DNA from 4 places in the Rahnella sp. EDr1-12 genome. Region 1 is predicted to be linked to each of the others. Evidence: predicted binding sites of a transcription regulator. Region 1 holds the regulator's gene; each other region holds the start of a gene.

Region 1 (3,131 bases):
GATGCGGCTGAAATGGTAATAACAGAACTGGCCGACCGGATTATCCGGATTGCGTGCGGCAATTTTCTCCAGCGCCGCCAGTTCGTTCGCCATGGTAAAACGCCCGGAAAGACGGTGGTAAAGAATGTCGTCAGCAATCACCCGCAGACGGGCTGAAATCACCTGAGCATTACGGCGGATCACCGCTTCCGCATGGCTCTCTTCCACCAACTTTTGCACTTCTTCCGGCTGATGCAGGCTGACGGTAATGTGCTCCTGCAAATCCAGCGCCACCTGAAAACGCTGAAACAGCCGCTTGTAGTGATGATGATGTCCGTGCTGCGGCAGCATGTGCAGCTGCTGATAAAGCAGGGCGATAAGATCGATGACCTGTTGCTGGCGCTTGAGCAGCGGCGGCAACGCGGTTTCAGGGTCGGTATGCTGCGTCAGCAGGCTGTATTTAGCTTCGAAATAATCCGCCAGTTGCAAATACAGCTGACTGAGGGTTTCGCGCATCGGTTGTTCTTTTGATATGCGAAACCACGCCCAGTTAAACAGGCCGTACCAGGCGGTGCCTGCGGCAAACAGCGCGGGTGCCTGCCACATCGGCCTGACGCCCACCATGCTCAGGGTAAAGATGGTCGCCACTAAAGCACCGGGCAACAGACGCGCATGGAGCGGGCTGATTTCGCCGGTGACGCCAAGTAATAATGCCAGCGACAGCATGATCAGCGGCAGCGGGAGGTGCCACCCGGTCAGCATCACTTGCAGCAGAATGCTGCCCAGCGCAAACAGAGCGCCACCAATAATGAGACGTTTGAAAAAGCGTTTGTGGGGAGTATCAAGACCGGCGACGTTACAGCAGGCAGGGCAGAGGGAAAACAACAGGCCCATTTGCAGATTCCCAAACAGCCAGCAGAGGCCGACCGGCAGACATAACACCAGCGTCTGACGCAGTGCATAGTTCACTTCGGGATGATAAAACAGCCTTCGCCATAGCGTCATGGATGAAGCTTAGCCCATAAAAAAGGCGCGACAGTAAGCTGTCGCGCCTTTTTTTGAGGGATTAACGTGTGCCGTAAACGACAATCGTTTTACCGTGTGCGGAGATCAGGCTCTGATCTTCCAGCATCTTGAGAATGCGGCCGACGGTTTCACGGGAGCAACCGACGATCTGACCGATTTCCTGGCGGGTAATTTTAATCTGCATCCCGTCCGGGTGGGTCATGGCATCTGGCTGTTTGGCCAGATTCAATAAGGTCTGAGCGATACGGCCCGTTACGTCGAGGAAAGCAAGGTTACCGACTTTCTCTGACGTCATTTGCAGACGGTTTGCCATCTGCGCGGAGAGGCGCATCAAAATGTCCGGGTTAACCTGAATCAGCTGGCGGAATTTTTTATAAGAAATTTCAGCCACTTCGCAGGCAGTTTTAGCACGTACCCAGGCACTGCGTTCCTGACCTTCTTCGAAGAGTCCCAGCTCGCCGATGAAGTCACCTTGGTTAAGGTAGGAAAGTATCATCTCTTTGCCTTCTTCATCTTTAATCAGGACGGCAACCGACCCTTTCACGATGTAGTACAGCGTTTCGGCTTTTTCACCCTGGTGAATCAGCGTACTTTTAGAAGGATACTTATGTATATGACAGTGAGACAGGAACCATTCAAGTGTCGGGTCTGTTTGTGGCTTGCCGAGAACCATTTGCTATTATCCTCTGTTATTATCGCTGCCCAAAATCACAGGGCTCAGAGTTCCCTGTACGGCGTCTGAATATTAATGCGCCCTATCAGCATGTAACTCACCAGAAATGCTGCAAGCGGATGTCGGAGTGAAACAGCCTGTTAATTGCTGTTATCACCTTGGGTTCTGTTCTTAAACCGCGAAAACCGTCACCGCAATTTACTGGAAAGTATGTTTCGGCTTTGTTTGTAACACAGGTTTGCAATGCTGTCTTGTGTTGTCTCGCTTCAGCATGATGGCGATCGGGTTACGTTGCCAGTTTTTAGGTGAAAGGGTACTCTGGGGTGAAAATTTGATGAATAAGAACGCCAGGAGATAAGCAAATGCACGCACGCGTAAAATGGGTGGAAGGTCTGACGTTTTTAGGTGAATCCGCGTCGGGTCATCAGGTTTTAATGGACGGGAATGCCGGTGATAAAGCACCGAGCCCGATGGAAATGTTGCTGATGTCCGCGGGTGGCTGTAGCGCGATCGACGTGGTGTCGATTTTGCAAAAAGGCCGCAGCGATGTCCGTGACTGTGAAGTGAAACTGACGTCAGAACGTCGCGAAGAAGTACCGCGTTTGTTCACACACATCAATCTGCACTTCATCGTCACCGGTAAAGACCTGACTGACAAGGTTGTGGAGCGCGCCGTCAGCCTGTCAGCTGAGAAATATTGTTCCGTTTCTCTGATGCTGGGCAAAGCCGCCTCGATCACCCACAGTTTCGAAGTGGTTAACGTCGAATAAGTCACGACCAGTCATACGTCTGGCAATGATGACGAAGTAAATCTAAAAATCGCCGCGCGGCAAAAATCCAGCCTGCCTTCGCGCTGTAGCGCGGCGAAATCCTCTGGACTGGCCAGAATTGAGGGTAGCGCCATTAAAACCCCGCCACTGATAAACGACTTAAAAACCATCGTTCGGCCTTGTCGGGTGGCGAAAGCCACGTTAACAAGTAGGGGTGTTGTGCGAGCTGAAGACGTGCGAAAGCGGCTGAGGGGGGGCAGCGACTAAGGATAATTAACACGGGAAATCAATGGGGGGTAGAACGTGAGGAAAGCCCGTACAGCCGACCGGGCTTTGTACTTCAGGAAGTAATATTACTTAACCTTGCGGGCGTTATCTGCTTTCCATTCTTCGTATGTCGCTTCAAGGATCCACAGACAGGTTGCTCCTTTGTCTGTTTCCAGCAGGGCCAGCCGGGTTCGTTGATAAAAGGTCTCTATCTCAGCCGATTGTTTGTTAATGGGTCCCATGCAAACAAGGTCTGTTCCAACGAGATGAGGCCAGTCCTGAGAATCCAGCACGACCAGAGCCTTCAGCGCGCCTTCAGTGTTACTCGATAGTGCAGACGATAACGCGTCTTCGAGCGCTTGCGACTGCTGCACGTTCGCAACTTTGGCGAGTTCAGGGGCTTTATCGAGCCAGGG
Region 2 (3,131 bases), on a different contig from region 1:
AAGCAGAACGTCGACAACATTCATCACTCCAGCCAGCTGGCGCGCGCCACGTCTGAAACGGCGAACAAGGGCGGCAAACTGGTTAATCATGTGGTGAAAACCATGAATGAGATCACCGCCAGTTCCGGCAAGATTGCGGAGATCACCACGGTTATCAACAGCATTGCCTTCCAGACCAACATTCTGGCGCTGAACGCTGCGGTAGAAGCGGCGCGTGCCGGTGAACAGGGGCGGGGTTTTGCGGTGGTTGCCAGCGAAGTGAGAAGCCTCGCGCAGCGCAGCGCACAGGCGGCGAAAGAGATTGATGAACTGATTGGCGAATCCGTCGAGCGCATCAGCGCCGGGTCCGAGCTGGTCGAGCAGGCCGGTGCCACCATGCATGACATCGTGACGTCTGTCGGCAATGTCACTGAAATCCTGAATGAAATTGCTCAGGCGTCGGATGAACAGAACCGGGGTATTTCGCAGGTGGGGGAAGCGATTGTCGAAATGGACAACGTGACTCAGCAAAACGCCGCGCTGGTGGAAGAGTCTTCTGCCGCAGCCAATGCCTTACGCGATCAGGCGCAAAGCCTGGCGGGTTCCGTTTCACGTTTTGTCACTGAGTAATCACTGTGATGCTCACTGCGCCAGGGCGGCACAGTGAGCATTTTTACTTCAACGGCGGGCGATCAGCTGGTCGTTTTTAACTGCGGATAGCGCCGGAAAATCGTCAGGCACCAGACAAACGCGATACATCCCAGCACGCCACCGGCGTAACCGACGTTGCTCATTTCCAGATGCAAACTCACCTGATTGCCTAACAGCGCGCCCGCGCCGATGCCGATATTGTAGATACCCGACAGCAGGGACATCGACACGTCGGTGGCGTCGGACGCCAGCGCCAGTACGCGCACCTGCAAGGCCAGGCCGATAATCATCATGGCCAGCCCCCACACCACGCACAGCACAGAAATGCTGATCGGGTTCATCACCGCTACAAACAGCAGCAACATACTGAGCGTCACCATCAGGATCGGGCCGCTGAGCATCGCTGCCGGGAAGCGGTTGCCGAACATGCTGAAAATGATGCTGCCAAAGATACCCGCGCCACCAAAAATCAGCAGCAGGAAAGTGGTGAAGTTTTCACCCATATTGGCGACGGTCTGAATAAACGGTTCGATGTAGCTGTAGGCCGTGTAGTGAGCGGTCACTATCAATGCAGTCAGAACATACATGCCGACCAGCGCCGGGCGGCGGAACAGCATCGGCACACTTTTCAGTGAACCGGTATGTTCGCTTGGCAGCGGTGGCAGCAGTTTGATCAGGCAAATCAGCGTCAGCAGCGCAACCACGCCGATGCTCATAAAGGTGGTGCGCCAGCCGAGATACTGACCAATGATGCGCCCGAGCGGTAAGCCCAGCACCATCGCCAGCGCCGTGCCGGTGGCTAACATACTGAGCGCCTGCGTTTTTTTACCCGGAGGGGCGACGCGAATGGCCAGCGAGGCAGTAATCGACCAGAAAATCGCGTGGGAAAGGGCGATACCGACGCGGGAGGCGACGAGGCTCCAGAAATCCCAGGCCACCACCGATAACACGTGGCTGACGATAAACAGGCTAAATATAAAGATCAGCAAGCGTTTACGCTCAACCTGCCGGGTCAGCAGCATCAGCGGCAGCGACATCAGCGCCACCACCCAGGCGTAGATGGTGAGCATCAGGCCGACCTGCGCCGTCTTCATATTGAAACTGGCGGCGATGTCGGAAAGTAATCCGACCGGCACAAATTCGGTGGTATTGAAGATAAAGGCGGCGATCGCCAGCATCACAACGCGAAGCCATGCTGTCCTGCGCGAAACGGTATCTGATTGCATTGAAATTGATAACTTATTAGAAGGTGTAAAGACCAGGCTCTCTGCAACAGGAAGCCTTTTGAACGCATAGTGTGTTTTATTTGTTCTAAAAATGGAACAGAAAACTGGCCTAACAGATAAATGTTTGAGGGACAATTTTCATGGCGGAAAGTGAGAGGCAGATCACCTGACGACGTAAAACAGCGCCATCACGGGTGCCAGCACCAGTGCCAGGGTTCGCAGATGAATCCCCACGGATTATTCTGCGGGAAGGACATCACAAAACCGAAGCGGGCGGCATTGGCCTGTAACCAGACAAACGCGCCGGTTTCGCCAAACACGCCGGTCACTTCGTCGCAGCCGGGCGTATTGATGTCCACGGCGCGGCCGGTGTGATGCTCGCTGCATCCGGGCGGTGCCAGAGACGTGAAGAAATCTTGCGGGGGTATTCCGGCTTGCTGTTTGGCGCGGATCAGCTCTGCCTGATACGCCAGGCTGCGGTACGCCGAGACCAGATAAATGCCCACGCCGTCTGCGGCTGCCTGCTGTTGCATGGCGCGCCATGCCTGAGCGGCGGGGGAGATCAGGCGGTAAACCTTACCGGTGTCCGCATTCATTTCTGCGTCCACCAGTAAGTGCTCACTTACCTCTTCGAAGTAGGGCAGCGTGCGGTGCGCGATCACCTGCGGGTCAATATTCAGGTCACGCAGTCTCTGCAGAGTCTGCGCTTTCAGCACCGCCTGATTCATGCCTCTTCTTTACCTTTGCGCGTCATGGCGTCGGTCATTGCCCGCGCAGAACTGCGCATGGAGTGTTTGTAGCGCGAGGCCGCCGACACCAGCGCCTTCAGCAATTGTGTATCCTGCTGATGTTGCTGATATTCAGGGTGCCACTGCACGCCGAGACAGAAATCATAGCCTTCGCATTCAATGCCTTCGATCACCCCGTCCGGCGCGTACGCGTTGACGATGCAGCCTGGCCCGACGGATTTCACGGCCTGGTGATGCGAGCTGTTGACCTCATAATGCGTGCTTTCAACACAGCGGCTCAGCAGCGACCCTTCGGCGATCTGCACCGGATGACGGGCGCGCTTTTTGCCACCGGCATTTTCGGTGTCCACCGTGGTGCTGTGTTCAAGGGCGTCGGGGAGTGCGTCGGGAATGTGCTGATGCAGCGTGCCGCCGGTTAATACGGCCAGCAGTTGCTGACCGCCGCAGATGCCCAAAAGGGGCAGGTTGCGCTGCATGGCGCCTTTCACGATGGCTTGTTCGAACCGGGTGCGGGCCGGTTTCAGGC
Region 3 (3,131 bases), on a different contig from region 1:
CTGAGATTTCGATGCTGCCGCCCGCCTGACGGACGTAACTCGCCACCAGATACAGACCGATGCCATGTTCTGCACCGGTCATCTCATCACCGCTCAGCGGCTTGGTGGTGACGCCCTGTTCGAACAAATGCGGCTTGAGGGCGTCGTCCACGCCGCCGCCGCGATCGGCCACCTCAATCAGCAGTTCGTGGTTTCTGTCGGAGATGTACAGCTCCACCGGCACAGCCGCTGTCCCGGCGTTGAGGGTGGCGTCCACGGCGTTGTCCAGCAGATTACCGATAACCGACATCAGCTCGGTTTCACTGATGGCCGCCGGAATGCGCAGTAACTGACAGGCCGGATCGAACGCCAGTTCGACGCCTTTTTCCCGCGCGCTGACGTATTTCCCCAGCAGCAGGCCGCACAGTGCAGGCGACGTAAAGCGCGCCGACACAAAATCCAGCACGGCCTGCGCGCCTTCGGACTGTGCCTGAATGTAGCGCATCGCGTCGTCGTAGCGCTGCATTTGCAGTAAACCGGCCAGCGTCGCGGTCCAGTTAAGCTGTTCATGACGCATGATGCGCAGGTTATCCGCATAGCGTTTCACCTGGCTCAGCTGGCTGCTCAGCGTATTAATGTCATTTTTATCGCGAAAGCTGAATACCCATCCGCTCTCTTTGCCGGGCTCCAGCTCAATCGGAACGCGGTTAACAATCACCTGTCGCTGATTAAGCACGGTAATTTGATCGTGGCGGCTGCTGCTGGCGGGGTTATCTTCCGCGACACCGCTTTGAGTAAAGAATGTCGGCGGCGTTTCAAGCACCTCATCCAGCGGTTTGCCGAGCAGCTGGTTTTCGGGCTGGCGAATATCCAGCAGTTCTCTTGCCGCGCGGTTAATTAAAATCAGCTGCTTCTGGCCGTCAATCGCAAATACACCTTCATACATGGCTTCCAGTAACGCTTTCTGCTGGCGCACCAGCAGCGCAATATCTTTGGGCTCCAGCCAGAACATCTGTTTTTTTACATTGCGGGTAAACACCCACGAAAAAATAAACAGCAGCAGTAAAAGCAGCATGCCGTATAAACCGGCCTGCGCCAGACGGCGGCCATTGATATTGTCGATGTAAGACGTCAGATAACCGACGGAAACAATGCCGATCACCTGTTTACTGGCATTCAGGATCGGCGCCTTGCTGCGTAATGACACGCCAATTCCGCCCTGACGCACCGAAATAATGGTTTTGCCGGCCAGCACTTCTGCGTTATCCCCGCCAATCATCGGCAGATCTATTCGCTCCGGCGATTCGGAATGATAAAGATGTCGCTCGCGCACGTCGCCAATGACGATATAACTGGCATCGCTTTGATCACGCAGCGGCTGAATTAACCGGGCAATGCCCGCGACGTCGCGATCGGCGACTTTCTGCGCCAGCCCCGGCATCAGCGCGATTTCACTGGCCTGAACCCGCGCCCGCTGGCCAAGATCGTGATGCAGTTGCCGGTCGATCACGTGAAATAAAATCGCGCCCAGCAGCGCTAACAGCAGGCACGAAAATAACACCAGAGATAAGAAGAGTTTTACCTGAAAAGGTAATCTGCGTTTCATACAACCTGCCACGGAGAAAGTCACCTGCCACGGGGAAAATCAAAAGCCACATATCGAATAACCCTATCACGGCACAAATGCCATCGTCATCGGGCAACGGCAGAGTTGTGAACGGGCAATTAAATTCGTCTTTATTTCACGCAGTAATTACAGGGTTAATATGGGTTTTTACTACTAATCTGATAATCCTTATAAAGGCCGTCGCATTAACACCATAAAAACCATAACAACCTTAATCCCTGCGGATTTAATTTGAACAAACTCACATCCGCCCTGACGCCCTGTTTTTTATGCTGGCACTCTCAATAAAAAAGTCACGATAAGAAAAGGGCGATGTCATGAGCACAACCGACGATTCCTACATTGTTGTTAAAGAAGACACCAAAAAATCCACAGCCTCCGCCAGACAAAAATGGTGGCATATTTTGGATAACTACAAGATAGGGATTATTCCGCTGCCTTTCTTCCTGCTGGCGGGTGTGCTTATCCTGCTCGATTGCCTCAATGGCAAGCTGCCGAGCGATATCGTCGTGATGGTGGCCACGCTGGCCTTCTTCGGATTTGCCTGCGGCGAGTTTGGCAAACGCCTGCCGGTGGTGGGAAAACTGGGCGCGGCGGCGATCTGCGCCACCTTTATACCTTCAGCGATGGTGCATTACGGCCTGCTGCCGGACGTCGTGGTGGATTCCACGGTGAAATTCTACAAATCCACCAACATTCTCTATCTCTACATTTGCTGCATTATCGTCGGCAGCATCATGAGCATGAACCGTCAGGTGCTGATCCAGGGGTTTATGCGCATATTTGTGCCGATGCTGTGCGGTGAAATCGTCGGGATGCTTGCCGGGATGGCCGTGGGTACGGCGTTAGGGTTACCGCCGGTGCAAACTTTCTTCTTCCTGATCCTGCCGATCATGGCCGGTGGGGTGGGCGAAGGGGCGATCCCGCTGTCGATGGGTTACGCCACTCTATTGCATATGGAGCAAGGCGTGGCGCTGGGCCGTATTCTGCCGATCGTCATGCTGGGCAGCCTGACGGCGATCGTGCTGGCTGGCGTACTTAATCAGATCGGCAAACGGTATCCGCATCTGACCGGTGAAGGCCAGCTGATGCCCTCTAAAAAAGGCCAGATGGGCAGCGGCACCGACGAGTTTGAGGGCAATCCGGGCGTGAATGCGCTGGCCTGCGGTGCGCTGCTGGCGATCTTGTTGTACATGGTGGGCATGCTTGGGCAGAAGTGGATCGGCCTGCCCGCGCCGGTCGGCATGTTATTTGCGGCAGTGGTGGTGAAGCTGGCGAACGGGATTTCTCCGACCATTCAGCACGGATCGATGGCGGTTTATAAATTCTTCCGCACCGCCGTGACTTACCCGGTGCTGTTCGCGGTCGGCGTGGCGATCACCCCGTGGCAGGAGCTGATCGACGCTTTTACCGTGCAAAACCTGCTGGTGATCGTCACCACGGTGGTGGCGCTGGTGGCGACCGGCTTTTACGTCGGCAAGAAAATCGGTATGCACCCGATCGATGTGGCGATCGTCTCCTGCTG
Region 4 (3,131 bases), on a different contig from region 1:
GGCATCATCAAGCACGATTTTCACCGGCACGCGCTGCGCCAGACGCACCCATTCGAGATTACTGTCGATGGTCGCCAGACCGTTAGTCGCCGCAGAAGAAGAGCTGTTGGTGACCGCTGCTGCCACGCTGTCGACCCTGCCGTGCATGATGCGGTTGCTGCCGAGCGGCGTAATTTCCACGCGATCGCCCTTGCTCAGGCCGGACAGTTTGGTTTCTTCCAGATAAGCCAGAATGTAGAAGGAGTTTTTCTTCACTAACGCCACGGCCGTAGAACCACGGTTGATGTAGTTCCCCGGATGCACGGTAAGGTTAGTCACCCAGCCATCTGCCGGAGCCACCACCACGGTGCGCTGTAAATCGAGCACCGCCAGATCACGTGCTGCCTGAGCCTTCGCCAGCTGATGCTGGGCGGTTTGCAGAACATTATTCGCCTGGTCTATCTCTTCCTGCGACATCGCCTGCACGCCCAGTTTCACGCGGCGTCCGGCTTCGCGTCTTTTCTCGGCGGCCAGTGCCTGATAATACGCCACGTCAGCGCTCGCTTCGTCCAGCGCCTGCTGATAACGCGGCTGGTCGATTTTGAACAGAATTTGCCCCTTCTTCACCAGCTGGTTGTCCGTGATCGGGACATCGGTAATCAGGCCGGTCACGTCGGGCGCGATAGAGACGACGTCGGCGGTAAATTTTGCATCACGGGTCCACGGTGATTCCGTGTAGAACGCCCAGGCTTTGAAAATAGCGATGACAGCCAGAACGACAAGGATCAGCGTAATTGCATAACGTATTATTTTTATAGAGAAATTTTTCACAACGCCCTCAGACGAACATGCAGGAGATCAGGTAGAAAAGACAGCAATACAATGCTGTGTTGAACAACGCCGGGTGCCAGACAAAGTCGTAGATCCCGGTGGGCTGCAAGACGCGTCGCAGCAGGAAAAACACGACCAGCGCCAGCAGTATTTCAAAAAACACCGGGGGAAACGACAATCCGAAAATCACCATTACCGGAAGCAAACTCATCAAAAATTCCTTACATTATGACGACGGGCAGTATGACCAGAGAAAGGTGTGGTGAGCCCCGCGCACACATTATTCATTATTTTAGGCAACAGCTCACAAACCCGGAGATAAATCTTCACGGGAAGTGACGACGAAAACTGTGGGGTTGCCAGGGAAGTGTGCGAAGGTAAGCCGTCAGGAAAATGCGACCTGATGGTTATCGCCCGGGAGAGTATATTAGCCTGCTTATTATCAAGTGATCAACGTTAGGTGATCTAAATCACTTTTAAGCCAGGATTAACAATGGACCGATTAAAGCGTATGTCAATTTTCGCCCAGGTGGTTGAAAGCGGCTCATTTACCGCGGCGGCACGACGTCTCGACATGAGCGTTTCCGCCATCAGCCAGACGATTTCAAAACTTGAAAATGACTTACAAATCAAATTGCTAAACCGAAGCACACGCAGCATTGGCCTGACTGAAGCCGGAAAGATTTACTATCAGGGCTGCCGGAAAATGCTGCAAGACGTGCGCGAAGTGCATGAGCAATTATACGCCTTCAACAACACACCCACCGGCACGTTGCGCATCGGCAGCTCATCGACAATGGCACAAAATGTTCTTGCTGCCATGACTGCCGAGATGCTCAGTGAATATCCCGGCCTGACAGTTAATCTGGTCACCGGCATTCCGGCGCCGGATCTGATCGCCGACGGCTTAGACCTGGTGATCCGCGTCGGGGCGTTGCAGGATTCCAGCCTGTTCTCCACAAAACTCGGCTCGATGCCCATGGTGGTGTGTGCCGCGCGCAGCTATCTGGCTCAGCACGGCACGCCGGAAAAACCGGCGGATATGGTGAATTTCTCATGGCTGGAATACAGCGTGCGCCCCGACAGCGAGTTTGAACTGATCGCGCCCGAGGGAATTACCACCCGGATCAATCCGCAGGGGCGTTTCGTCACCAATGATTCGCAAACGATGATCCGCTGGCTGAAAGCCGGGGTGGGTATCGCTTATGTGCCGCTGATGTGGATCATCGAAGAAATCAATGCCGGGGAAGTGGAGATTTTGTTCCGCAGCTACCAGTCAGATCCTCGCCCGGTTTACGCGCTGTATACCGAAAAAGACAAATTGCCGCTGAAAGTGCAGGTATGCATTAACTATCTGACGGATTACTTCAAACAGGTCAGTAAGGTGTATCAGGGCTACAGGCAGGGGAAAAAGGGTACGACGTGGGGGTAAACCTCCCCTGATCAGGGGAGGCTAAAACAAAACTTAAGCGGTACCGCCCACCGTCAGATTATCCAGTTTCAGGGTTGGCTGACCAACCCCGACCGGCAGGCTCTGGCCTTCTTTGCCACACACACCGACGCCTTTATCGAGCGCCAGATCGTTACCTACCATGGAAATCTGCTGCATCGCTTCGATACCCGACCCGATCAGCGTCGCGCCTTTCACCGGTTTAGTGATGCGACCATTTTCAATCAGATACGCTTCGGACGTTGAGAACACGAACTTGCCGGACGTGATATCCACCTGACCACCGCCGAAGTTCGGCGCATACAGGCCGTATTCGACGCTGCTGATAATCTCTTCCGGCGTAGATTTTCCTGCAAGCATGTAGGTGTTGGTCATGCGTGGCATCGGCAGGTGCGCATACGACTCACGACGGCCATTACCGGTCGGCGCTACGCCCATCAGGCGCGCATTCAGTTTGTCCTGCATGTAACCTTTCAGCACACCGTTTTCGATCAACACGTTGTACTGGCCCGGCACGCCTTCATCGTCAATCGCCAGTGAACCGCGCAGGCCGTGCATAGTACCGTCATCGACGACGGTACACAGTTCGGACGCCACCAGTTTACCCATCTGACCGCTAAAGACGGACGTTCCGCGACGGTTGAAATCACCTTCCAGGCCGTGTCCGACCGCTTCGTGCAACAGCACGCCCGGCCAGCCTGCGCCCAGAACCACCGGCATCCCACCCGCAGGGGCGGCGACAGCGGTCAGATTGAGCAATGCCATACGCACTGCGTCACGCGCGAACGCTTCGGCGCGCACTTCACCGTTAACCGTTTCGAGGAAATAATCATAACCGACGCGCGCACCGCCGCCGCTGGAGCCGCGTTCA

The links. Region 1 encodes CRP, which controls carbon source genes, mostly activating them, when cyclic AMP is high. Its sites were predicted from a motif close to ATGTGANNNNNNTCACAT; they were not measured.
Region 2: a site for CRP is predicted at 2,007-2,024, ahead of ACO0U8_RS21155 (sugar transporter). Genes of this name have one in related genera too.
Region 3: a site for CRP is predicted at 1,836-1,853, ahead of ACO0U8_RS20880 (2-hydroxycarboxylate transporter family protein). Genes of this name have one in related genera too.
Region 4: a site for CRP is predicted at 1,269-1,286, ahead of aaeR (HTH-type transcriptional activator AaeR). Genes of this name have one in related genera too.

What each region holds. Positions count from the first base shown of each region.
Region 1 covers NZ_JBLZNY010000004.1:34,799-37,929, reverse strand. The annotation lists gene ACO0U8_RS16905 (YccS/YhfK family putative transporter) at 1-984, opposite strand, end outside; gene crp (cAMP-activated global transcriptional regulator CRP) at 1,046-1,678, opposite strand; gene ACO0U8_RS16895 (OsmC family protein) at 2,041-2,448, shown strand; gene ACO0U8_RS16890 (hypothetical protein) at 2,802-3,131, opposite strand, start outside.
Region 2 covers NZ_JBLZNY010000007.1:83,198-86,328, forward strand. The annotation lists gene ACO0U8_RS21150 (methyl-accepting chemotaxis protein) at 1-609, shown strand, start outside; gene ACO0U8_RS21155 (sugar transporter) at 672-1,856, opposite strand; gene ACO0U8_RS21160 (M15 family metallopeptidase) at 2,045-2,584, opposite strand; gene ACO0U8_RS21165 (gamma-glutamyl-gamma-aminobutyrate hydrolase family protein) at 2,581-3,131, opposite strand, start outside.
Region 3 covers NZ_JBLZNY010000007.1:20,979-24,109, forward strand. The annotation lists gene ACO0U8_RS20875 (ATP-binding protein) at 1-1,585, opposite strand, end outside; gene ACO0U8_RS20880 (2-hydroxycarboxylate transporter family protein) at 1,924-3,131, shown strand, end outside.
Region 4 covers NZ_JBLZNY010000001.1:1,933,510-1,936,640, forward strand. The annotation lists gene aaeA (p-hydroxybenzoic acid efflux pump subunit AaeA) at 1-810, opposite strand, end outside; gene aaeX (p-hydroxybenzoic acid efflux pump operon protein AaeX) at 818-1,021, opposite strand; gene aaeR (HTH-type transcriptional activator AaeR) at 1,304-2,242, shown strand; gene tldD (metalloprotease TldD) at 2,276-3,131, opposite strand, start outside.